3 regions of the Idiomarina sp. ST10R2A5 genome follow, and region 2 is predicted to be linked to each of the others. Evidence: predicted binding sites of a transcription regulator. Region 2 holds the regulator's gene; each other region holds the start of a gene.
The links. The regulator FliA, encoded in region 2, starts transcription of late flagellar genes. The targets are predictions, from matches to a motif close to CTAAAGNTNNNNNNNNNNNNGCCGATA.
Positions count from the first base shown of each region.

Region 1: pomA (flagellar motor protein PomA) is a predicted target of FliA. The motif match lies at 1,816-1,842, and genes of this name have one in related genera.
Region 3: ACP7FG_RS11730 (DUF5610 domain-containing protein) is a predicted target of FliA. The motif match lies at 1,184-1,210, and genes of this name have one in related genera.

Region 1 covers NZ_JBNIEX010000005.1:47,812-51,234, reverse strand. The annotation lists gene dxs (1-deoxy-D-xylulose-5-phosphate synthase) at 1-623, opposite strand, end outside; gene ACP7FG_RS08020 (polyprenyl synthetase family protein) at 628-1,515, opposite strand; gene ACP7FG_RS08015 (exodeoxyribonuclease VII small subunit) at 1,512-1,751, opposite strand; gene pomA (flagellar motor protein PomA) at 1,954-2,721, shown strand; gene ACP7FG_RS08005 (flagellar motor protein MotB) at 2,724-3,423, shown strand, end outside.
Region 2 covers NZ_JBNIEX010000008.1:77,389-80,811, reverse strand. The annotation lists gene ACP7FG_RS10760 (protein phosphatase CheZ) at 1-389, opposite strand, end outside; gene cheY (chemotaxis response regulator CheY) at 403-786, opposite strand; gene ACP7FG_RS10750 (RNA polymerase sigma factor FliA) at 824-1,549, opposite strand; gene ACP7FG_RS10745 (MinD/ParA family protein) at 1,542-2,414, opposite strand; gene flhF (flagellar biosynthesis protein FlhF) at 2,471-3,423, opposite strand, start outside.
Region 3 covers NZ_JBNIEX010000010.1:65,234-68,656, forward strand. The annotation lists gene dsbB (disulfide bond formation protein DsbB) at 1-217, opposite strand, end outside; gene fadR (fatty acid metabolism transcriptional regulator FadR) at 360-1,070, shown strand; gene ACP7FG_RS11730 (DUF5610 domain-containing protein) at 1,267-1,863, shown strand; gene ACP7FG_RS11735 (zinc-dependent peptidase) at 1,916-2,683, shown strand; gene ACP7FG_RS11740 (DUF748 domain-containing protein) at 2,684-3,423, opposite strand, start outside.

The sequences.
Region 1 (3,423 bases), on a different contig from region 2:
CCTTCGCGTAATGAAGTATAAAAACGACCGGATAACAGACGGGCGAAGTGATGGTTCAAAGCACCGACGTTTTCAGAAATGGACATATCGTTGTCGTTTAACACCACCAGCATGTCGGGTTTTATGTCACCAGCATGGTTCATTGCCTCGAACGCCATACCTGCGGTCATGGCTCCGTCACCAATAATAGACACCACTTTCTGGCGTAAACTTTGGCGTTGCGCTGCCACGGCCAGGCCTAAAGCAGCAGATATCGACGTGCTTGAGTGACCCACCGATAAGACATCGTATTCGCTTTCTTCCCGCCACGGAAAAGGGTGTAACCCGTCTTTCTGGCGAATGCTGTGCAACTGCTGTTTACGCCCGGTCAGTATTTTATGCGGATAAGCCTGATGGCCAACATCCCACACCAGCTTGTCTTCAGGAGTGTGGTAGATGTAGTGCAGGGCGACTGTTAACTCAACCGTACCTAAACCGGAGGCAAGGTGGCCACTGCTCTGACTGACCGATGTCAGCAAAAACTGACGAATTTCAGCGCACAAGTCAGGTAATTGCGAGCGTGACAGGCGACGCAAGTCGGCGGGTAAATTAATTTTATCGAGTAACGGATATTGTTGAGTCATTCAGTTAGTGGTCCCGCTTTAACAGCAAGTCGGAAAATTGTTCGAGTTTGTCGGTATTGTAAGGGATATCGCTTAATGACTGTAGCGCTTTGTTATGTAAGTTTTGTAAGCGTCGTTGAGCGCCTTCAATACCTAACAAACGCACGTATGTGGATTTTTCAGACGCGGCATCTGAACCCTGAGGTTTACCCAGTGCTTCAGTGTTACCTACAACATCGAGAATATCATCCTGTACTTGAAATGCCAGCCCCAAATAACGCGCAAATTGTTCGAATTTTTCTTGCCACTTTTGGGCTGCGCTGCTACCACATAAAACGCCCATGCTGGCTGCTGCTGTTATTAATGCGCCGGTTTTACTTAAATGCATTTGCTCCAGTGCACTTTCGGTAAGGTTCTTTGCCGTTGCCTGTAAATCAATTGCCTGACCGGCACACATGCCCCGGGCACCGCTGGCTTTAGCCAATACATGAACGAGTTGCAGTTGGCGCTCTGCCGGTATGCCCTGCATGCTGCTTTCGGTCAGTATTTCAAAGGCCAGAGTTTGCAGTGCGTCACCTGCGAGAATAGCTGTCGCTTCATCGTACGCAATATGGCAAGTTGGTTGTCCGCGACGTAAATCGTCATCGTCCATGGCCGGTAAGTCGTCATGAATTAATGAATAAGCGTGAATTAATTCAATAGCAGCTGCTGCACGCAAGGCATCGTCTTGGTTGGCGCCGCAGATATCGGCAACAGTCATTACCAGATAGGGGCGAATACGCTTCCCACCCAGTAAAACACCATGCTGCATTGCTTGGCTCAAACGCTTATTTAACGTCAGGGGCTCGAGCTTCTGCTGTAAAAATGTGTCGACTTGCTTTCTTGTATCTGCTGTTAACGAATTAATCGTCACATCAGTTCTCCATCACTTTCATCATTGCCTGATTGTTGTTGCTCGGCTAACAGGGTTGTGACTTTTTGTTCAGCCTGCTGCAATTGTTGCTGGCTGGAGCGTGACAGCGCAATGGCCTGCTCAAACTTTTTCAGCGACTGCTCTAAGGGTAAATCGCCTTGCTCCAGTTCATTAACCAGTTGCTCTAACTGTTCAAGAGCCTGTTCAAAGGATTGCTGCTTCTGTTCTTCTGCCATAGCTGAGTCTGCCTTAAAATCTGTTTTGAGCCGCATTGCTACAAGAATGAAAGTTAATTATCCGATAAAGAATCCCGAATGTCAGCCGATGATCTCATTATTCCTGTGTAAGATGATCAGATGTCGCTTGTCAGAGCGGCGCTATTGTTTAAGAATGAGCACAGCAGCATAAGCGAAAACGCAAATCGGGGAGGAAAGCTGAGTGGATATAGCAACGCTCATAGGAATTATCGGCGCCATCGGCTTTGTTGTGGTCGCCATGATTCTGGGTGGGGATATAAGTCTTTTTATCGATGCGCGTTCGTTTTTTATCGTATTCGGTGGCTCATTATTTATAACCTTAGCTAATTTCTCGTTAAGCCAGTTTTTAGGGACGGGAAAAGTCGTCGTTAAGGCCTTTTTCTTTAAAATTGAACACCCACAAGAGCTTATCGACACTGCCGTTGAAATGGCTGACTCTGCGCGAAAAGGCGGTTTCCTGGCTTTGGAAGAGGCGGAAATTCCGAATAAGTTTTTTCGTAAAGGCGTCGACATGCTGGTTGATGGGCATGACGCCGAAGTGGTTCGCCAAACCTTGTCAAAAGACATAAAAATGAGTTTTTCTCGTCACGAGGAAGGTGCTCGCGTATTTAAAATACTCAGTGATGTCGCCCCGGCAATGGGTATGATAGGTACCTTGATTGGTTTGGTCGCTATGCTTTCCAATATGGACGACCCTAAAGCCATAGGTCCGGCTATGGCCGTTGCCTTGTTAACCACGCTTTATGGTGCGTTTCTGGCGAACGTTATTGCTATTCCTATTGCCAATAAACTGTTGCTGCGCGCAGAACAGGAAAAACTGAACCAACAATTGATACTGGATGCAATTTTAGGTATTCAGGACGGTCAAAACCCTCGTGTCATTGAAGGTATTTTGCGTAATTACCTGGCTGAATCTAAGCGTATTGGTAATGAGGATGAGGACGAGTAGTCATGGCCTCAGAGAAAGTCAGAGACGAAGAAGAAGAAGACTGCAACTGCCCGCCAGCGGGCTTACCTATGTGGATGGCAACCTTTGCCGATCTCATGACTTTGCTCATGTGCTTCTTCGTGCTCTTGCTGGCTTTCTCCGAAATGGATGTATTAAAGTTTAAGCAAATTGCCGGCTCTATGAAGTACGCCTTAGGTGTACAGAATAAAATTGAAGTTAAAGACATTCCTAAAGGTACCAGTGTCATTGCACAGGAATTCCGGCCCGGCCGTCCGGAGCCGACCCCCATTGAAACCATTCAGCAACAAACCGTTGAAATGACCCAGCAAATGCTGGAATTCCAGGAAGGCGAGTCTGATTTTGCCGGGGGGCAACAAACCGAACGTGGTGGTCAGGAAGCTGACAGCGCAGAAGATCAAAAAGAAGCTGAATCTGAAAACACCGAAGCCATGACTCAGGTGTCTAAAGAGCTTATGCGCCGCATTGAACAACAGCTAGAGAATGAAATTAAAGCCGGAACCATAGAGCTGGAACAGCATGGTCAGCAAATCATTATTCGTATTCGCGAGCAGGGCTCATTCCCTGAAGGTTCTGCGTTCTTGCAGCCGCAGTTCCGGCCTATCATTCAGCAGGTTGCCGAGGCATTAAAAGATATTCCCGGCGAAATTACCATTTCCGGGCACAGTGATAATGAACGTCTGG
Region 2 (3,423 bases):
TCAATATCGTTACTCATCAGCCTGTTCCAGGCTGGCATGACCTTCTCTACACGCTGATGCATCTCATCTGCTAAAGGCAGGCAAGCCTCTACCGCATCCATTGTTCTATTGGCTGCGTCTTCGGTTTTCTCAATGACATACAACAAACGGTTTTGCGCATCAGGAAGATCATCTTGTGTCATTTGCACAATGCGAGGGTCTACCTGAAAATCCTGAAGTGCTTCGTGGAGGTCGCGTGTTAACTGGCCGACAGAAGTAAATAACTTGTCGTTACGACGGTTGTAAACGTCTTCCAGTAATTGATTTGCCTGCTGCTGCTTCCCGTCTTCAAGCAAGGCTACGAGTTCCTTGGCTTGCTCCAGAGAAATATCATGGGCGTTATCAGACATAGTCATTCGCCCTTTAGCTAATACGTTCGAAGATCTTGTCGAGCTTTTCTTTCAACGTTACGGCTGTAAACGGTTTCACGATGTAACCATTAACCCCCGCTTGTGCGGCCATGATGATTTGCTCACGCTTAGCTTCGGCCGTTACCATCAATACCGGTAAATGCGCCAGGTTATCGTCCTTGCGAATTTCACGCAGCAAGTCAATTCCCTGCATACCGGGCATGTTCCAATCGGTTACGACAAAGTCGAAATCACCGTTCTGCAACATGGGTAAAGCCGTATTACCGTCATCAGCTTCCTGAATATTGGTAAAGCCAAGATCACGAAGTAAATTCTTAATGATTCGTCTCATTGTAGAAAAGTCATCCACAACAAGAATTTTCATATTTTTATCCAAAGCACCCTCCACTGAGGCTCTCGATTACCACCAAAGTTTATTCAACCCAATTTTGCATTCGCGACTTCAGTCGCAACATTGCCTGACTGTGAATCTGACTGACACGTGATTCACTCACGCTCAGCACTTCACCTATCTCTTTTAAATTCAATTCTTCGTCATAATACAACGAAAGCACCAAGGCTTCACGTTCTGGTAACGATGAAATTGTCGATACCAATGCTTTATGAAACGCAGCGTTCTCAACATCTCGTTGTGGCTCATAAGCTGAACCTGTTACCTGCTCTGGCATTAACGCATCTTCCGACACGCCAAGATCTTCAATTCCGACAATTCGTCCTGAACTCACATCCCGTAAAATATGGTGGTATTCATCCATACCCATATTCAATTTTGCGGCTACTTCCGTATCTTTTGCGTCCCGCCCGGTCTCGTTTTCAACCTGGCGAATGGCTTCCAGCACACGTCTGTGGTTACGGTGTACTGAGCGAGGGGCCCAATCGCCGCGACGAATTTCGTCCAGCATCGCACCACGAATGCGAATGCCGGCAAAAGTTTCGAAACTGGCACCTTTGCTGTTATCAAAGTTACGCGCAGCTTCTAGTAAGCCAATCATGCCTGCCTGTATTAAATCATCCACTTGCACGCTGGCGGGTAGTCTCGCCATCATGTGGTGGGCAATACGCTTAACCAGTCCGGTATGCTGCTCAATAATGGCATTCCGGTTGTCAGCAGTGGCGGCATAAACGGCAGCTTTATTCATTGGCAACATCCCGCTTACTCTCGTTATCGGCAGAAGTTATCAATTGTTCAAGGAAAAATTCTAAATGTCCTCCGGCTTGAGCCGGAACGGGCCAGTCCAGCGCCTTCTTAGCCAGTGCTTTTATCGCTAATGACGCAGGAGATTTAGGGTAAGCCATGACAAACGATTGCTGTTTCCGCACGGCTAAACGCAAGTTTTCATCGAAAGGAATAATTGCTGCCAGCTCCAGCGCAACATCTAAGAACCGGTCGGTAACCTTAGTGAGCTTATTGAACAGTACTTGCCCGTCACGCATATTGCGCACCATATTGGCAACCACTTTAAATTTGAAAAGCCCCTGCTCACGGCTCAATACTTTAATAAGAGCATAAGCATCGGTAATCGATGTTGGTTCATCGCAAACTACGACTAACACGTCCTGTGAGGCTCGGGCAAAACTGACAACGGTGTTACCTATGCCAGCTGCGGTATCCACAATCAGCACGTCATAATTGCCCTGTAACTGGCTAAACGCTCTAATTAAACCAGCATGCTCAGATTCACTGAGATCCACCATCGAACGTGTACCAGACGTTGCCGGAACAATTTTTATTCCCGCAGGGCCTTCTATCAGAATATCTTCCAGTTCACACTGGCCACTTAATACATGAGAGAGATTACGCTCAACGCGAAGGCCCAACATCACATCGACGTTAGCCAGGCCTAAGTCGGCGTCCAGCACCAATACTCGTTTGCCCTGCTTTGCCATTGCAATAGCCATATTCAGCGACACATTGGTTTTACCCACGCCACCTTTACCACCGGTTACCGCAATAACTTTTACTTTTGATTGTTTCATTCTTCGCAGACCGCTTGCTTGATCCATCGGGCGTATCTCTTTTCTGACTAAATTGACAACAGCTTCATATTACTTAGGCTCATTCAGCGAGAAAACGCCGCATTCCAATACGATTTTGGCACGTCTGACACTGAGGAACAAATGCTTTTATCAAGCAAACGCTCGGCTTCCGCTACCATAAAGTTCGCATCGGCAACCCGAATGTCTTCAGGAACCTGCTGACCATTGGTTAAATAGCCTACTGGTAAGCCATGCTCAATAGCCACGCTGATACTCTCACCTAAACTTAAGCATTCGTCCAGCTTGGTAAAAATGCAACCGGATAAAGGCAAAGTTTTAAACTGCTTAACGGCATCCATCAATACTTGATTCTGTGATGTCGCTGAAAGCACCAGATATGGACGAATACGCAGTCTTGAATTCTGGATAAGCTGGTTTAACTGCTCGCTCAAACGCTTGTCGCGTTGGCCCATGCCTGCAGTATCAATTAAAATTAAACTCTTCTGGCGCAGTGAAAGTAACGCATCTGCCAGCTCTTGCGCATTTTTAGCAACTTTTACCGGACACCCTATTATACGACCATAGGTTTGTAATTGTTCACTGGCACCAATACGGAAGGTATCCGTAGTAATTAATGCCACTTTATCCGCACCATGGCGCTGAGCGTAACGAGCAGCCAGCTTCGCAATAGTGGTGGTTTTACCCACGCCGGTAGGGCCGACTAAAGCAACCGCACCGCCGCGTGTCAAAATATCGTCGGACGTGGTATTCAACTGACCTTCTAATAAATGCAGGGTCTGTTCCCAGGCTTCATCGTCTGAGCCACCTTCGGGAATAAAACAGGCAATCTGGTCCGCAACTCGTTCACTTAAGCCCATAGACATCAAGCGATTCATCAGCATCGCACGGGTTGGTTCTTCGCGATCCATTTCCTGCTTCATCAAGCCACTTAACTGATGCTCCAGTAATTGACGAATACCGTTTACCTGAGAGCGCAGTTCAGCAATGGCCTGGGAGTCGTCCGCTGCTGGTGCGT
Region 3 (3,423 bases), on a different contig from region 2:
CGGCCCAGCGAGTTAACCAGAAGCCCGAACCGAACAGTCCAACAATGGCGGCCAAGCCAATGCCTACCACCGCCATACGCTGATACACGCATTTTACGCAGGGCTCTAAGCCCAGAACCATCTGGAAATATAACGCTGCCGCTAACAGTCCCGAACATCCTAAAAACAATAATAACCAGGCAAAAGGTTTGTTAGGCCACTGACCCACAGATAGCATGGTGATTTTCCTTAAGAAACTGTAAAACGTAGAAACCATACCCAAATAGCGTGGTGTTGTCGATATAAAGCCAGAAGTTATCTTGTCCGACCTCACAGAAGACTGCTAGAATCCTTCTATTAGTCAGTACACAGGCGGGAATATGATAATAAAAGCTAAAAGTCCGGCGGGTTTTGCCGAGGAGTACATCGTAAAATCTATCTGGAACGGGCATTTTGCACCGGGCACTATCTTACCCGCAGAGCGTGAGCTGTCTGAACTTATTGGTGTTACACGAACCACTCTGCGTGAAGTGCTACAGCGTCTGGCACGTGACGGTTGGCTGACCATTCAGCACGGCAAACCCACCAAAGTGAACAACTTTTGGGAAACCTCCGGCCTGAATATTTTAGAAACCCTGGCACGTTTGGACGAAGACGGTATGCCGGAGCTTGTGGATCAGCTGTTATCTGCGCGCACCAATATTAGTGCCATTTATATTCGTGCCGCTATTCGCCATAACCCACAACGGGTTATTGAGCTGCTGGAACCCACCAGCGAGCTGGAAGACAACGAAAAAACTTTTGCCGAGTTCGATTACCAGTTGAATCACGACTTAGCCATGGCTTCCGGCAACCCCATTTATGTGCTGGTACTCAACGGCTTTAAAGGCCTGTACGCACGTATTGGTCAGTACTACTTTTCATCGACAGAAGCTCGCCAGTTGGCACGTGACTACTACGCCGACCTAATTGCCGTAGCACGCGAAGGTGACTATAACGAGTCAGTAAACCTAGTTCGTCGCTATGGTTACGAGTCCGCTGAAATTTGGCATGGCCTGCGTGGTGATATGCCGAATGATTTGGTGGATTAAGCTATTTTTCATTTAATGCCTGATAGCTCTTACTGGGTTGTCAGGTTTTTTGGCAGACTCCATTTCCTTTGGGTTATAAATCGATAAGCCCACAGCGGCATTTTAATAAAAGCCTAAATTTTAACCGCCATCTGCCGATAACCAGTTACGGGCTATACTAAAATCAAGTTATAGTCGACTTATCAGGAACAACATCATGTCAATTATCTCAGGCAATGGCACCTCTGTAGCGGGTGTTGGTAAGCAAAACGCCAATAGCGTAAAAGCGGATGACAACCGTGATACGAAAGAGACCGCCCCGAATTCCAGGCAGGCGCAAAACGAAGCTATTTTACGCGCTCATGAGAGAGTATCGCTTAGCAGCAATAATGATGCCCTCAGCTTGCTGTATAAAACCGCACTGGAAGGCATTAATGCTGAGCTAGAGCCAGTAATGGGCAAAAATGCGGTGAAGAAAACTTATGAGTCCGGTACGGATACTTCCCCCAAGGCTACGGCGGATCGCATTGTTTCTTTTGCTACCAACTTTTACAGTCGCTATAAAGAAATCAATGCAGGCGAGTCTGAAGAAGAAACCCTGAACAAGTTTATGGAAATTATTCGTGGTGGTATCGAAACGGGCTTTAAAGGCGCTAAGGATATTCTTACCAGCTTTCAGGTGTATGAAGGTGATGTTGAAAGCGATGTCGATAAAACCTATGAGCTGGTTATGAAAGGTCTGGATAACTTTCGTGAAAAAATGCTGGAACTGGCTGCCGAATCTGAAGAGTCTGATAGCGGCGTTGAGGATTAACCTCAGTGCTTTTATAGTGCGTACATGGAAAGAAGTATGGCCGTAACAACAGATGTTTAAAAGACTGCGTACGTGGTTTGAAAACCGGCGCATTAAAAAAATGGGCTTCACAGAAAGCGAGTGGGAATCCGCAGTTGCTGACTGGCCCGTTGTGGCGCGATACAAAGGTGCTGAGCGTGATGCACTGCGGGATATGACTCTTCGCTTTTTGGTTCGTAAAAACTTTGCTTCAGGCGGCGGCTTCCAATTCAACGACGCTATGTGTCTTAAAATAGCAACTATGGCCTGCGTACCTGTTTTGCACCTTGGGTTAGATTGGTACGATCACATCTATAGCATTATTCTTTATGAAGGCGACTTTGTACCTAATCGTCCTTACCGTAGCGACGACGGGGTTGTTCACGCTCAAAGTCCGGGTCTAAGTGGCGAGGCCTGGTTGCAAGGCCCGCTGATTCTTTCATGGCAGTCGGTGTGTCATACAGGCCCTCACTCCCGTCACGGAAAGGCTGCGAACGTTGTCATACACGAATTTGCGCACAAGCTCGATATGTTGCGTGATGGTGCCAACGGCGCACCACCCATGCACCCCGATATGAAGCCTGGCGAATGGCATGATATTTTTTCCGCAGCCTGGGAGCGATTGCAGAGTGACGTGATTCACCACAGACCTTTACCGCTAGATGGCTACTCGTTAACCAGTCCGGCTGAGTTTTTTGCCGTATGCAGCGAGACTTTTTTTGAAGACCCGGAAACGATGAGAGAGCACATGCCGGAGGTCTACCGGTTATTGTGTCAATTTTACCGGCAGACTCCTTGTTAATTAGTCAGCGCTGACACCCACTTCCATAGCAACGCGTTCAGCGTCCGATGAATCAACCTCTTTAGGCTCCAGAATGCTGACTCTTTCAGCTGCTATAGCTGTATCTGCGTCGGCATTAACCAAAGCTTCCCGCACCGTTTCAGCGCGGGCATTGGCTAAAGATTTGAGTTCAGAGTCTGTAATTGGTTGCGCCTCAATGACTTTTTCAGCCAAATGGTTTCGATAGGCCAGAGCATCGAACGCTGGCTCATCGGTTGACTCACTTTGTTGCTCAGTGAAACGCGCCTTTAAGGTTGCAAGTTCGGCTTCCGGGTAATGAGAGGTGAACATCGCCTCTACAATGTCCTGGTTTGCCTCACTTGTCAGGCTGGAGTTTGATATTTTCCGGGCTTGTTCAGCAAGCTTTTGCTGCAGGGCTTCTTTGGCTTTTTTTCGTTTCAGAGACGGGCTGTCAAAGCTTTTGTTGAAGGGCCCAGCCAACTCCAGAACCAGCTGTGGCCGCTGATTAAGAGCCTCGCGGAGTTTGGCGATGCGTTCGCGCTGGGGAGGACGCAGATCAGTGCGGCCTGCCAGAAACTCAACCTGGCCAAGCTCTTCCGAGTCAGCACCGACAAGGCTTGCCAGAAAACTGAAGGGGGCTGTCACCACGGATGTGATAGCATTTCCTACGGCTTGTTGGATGATCTTGCCGAAGTCAAATTGTGGGTTGCCCACATTTCCGCTGACCGGCAGTGTCAGAT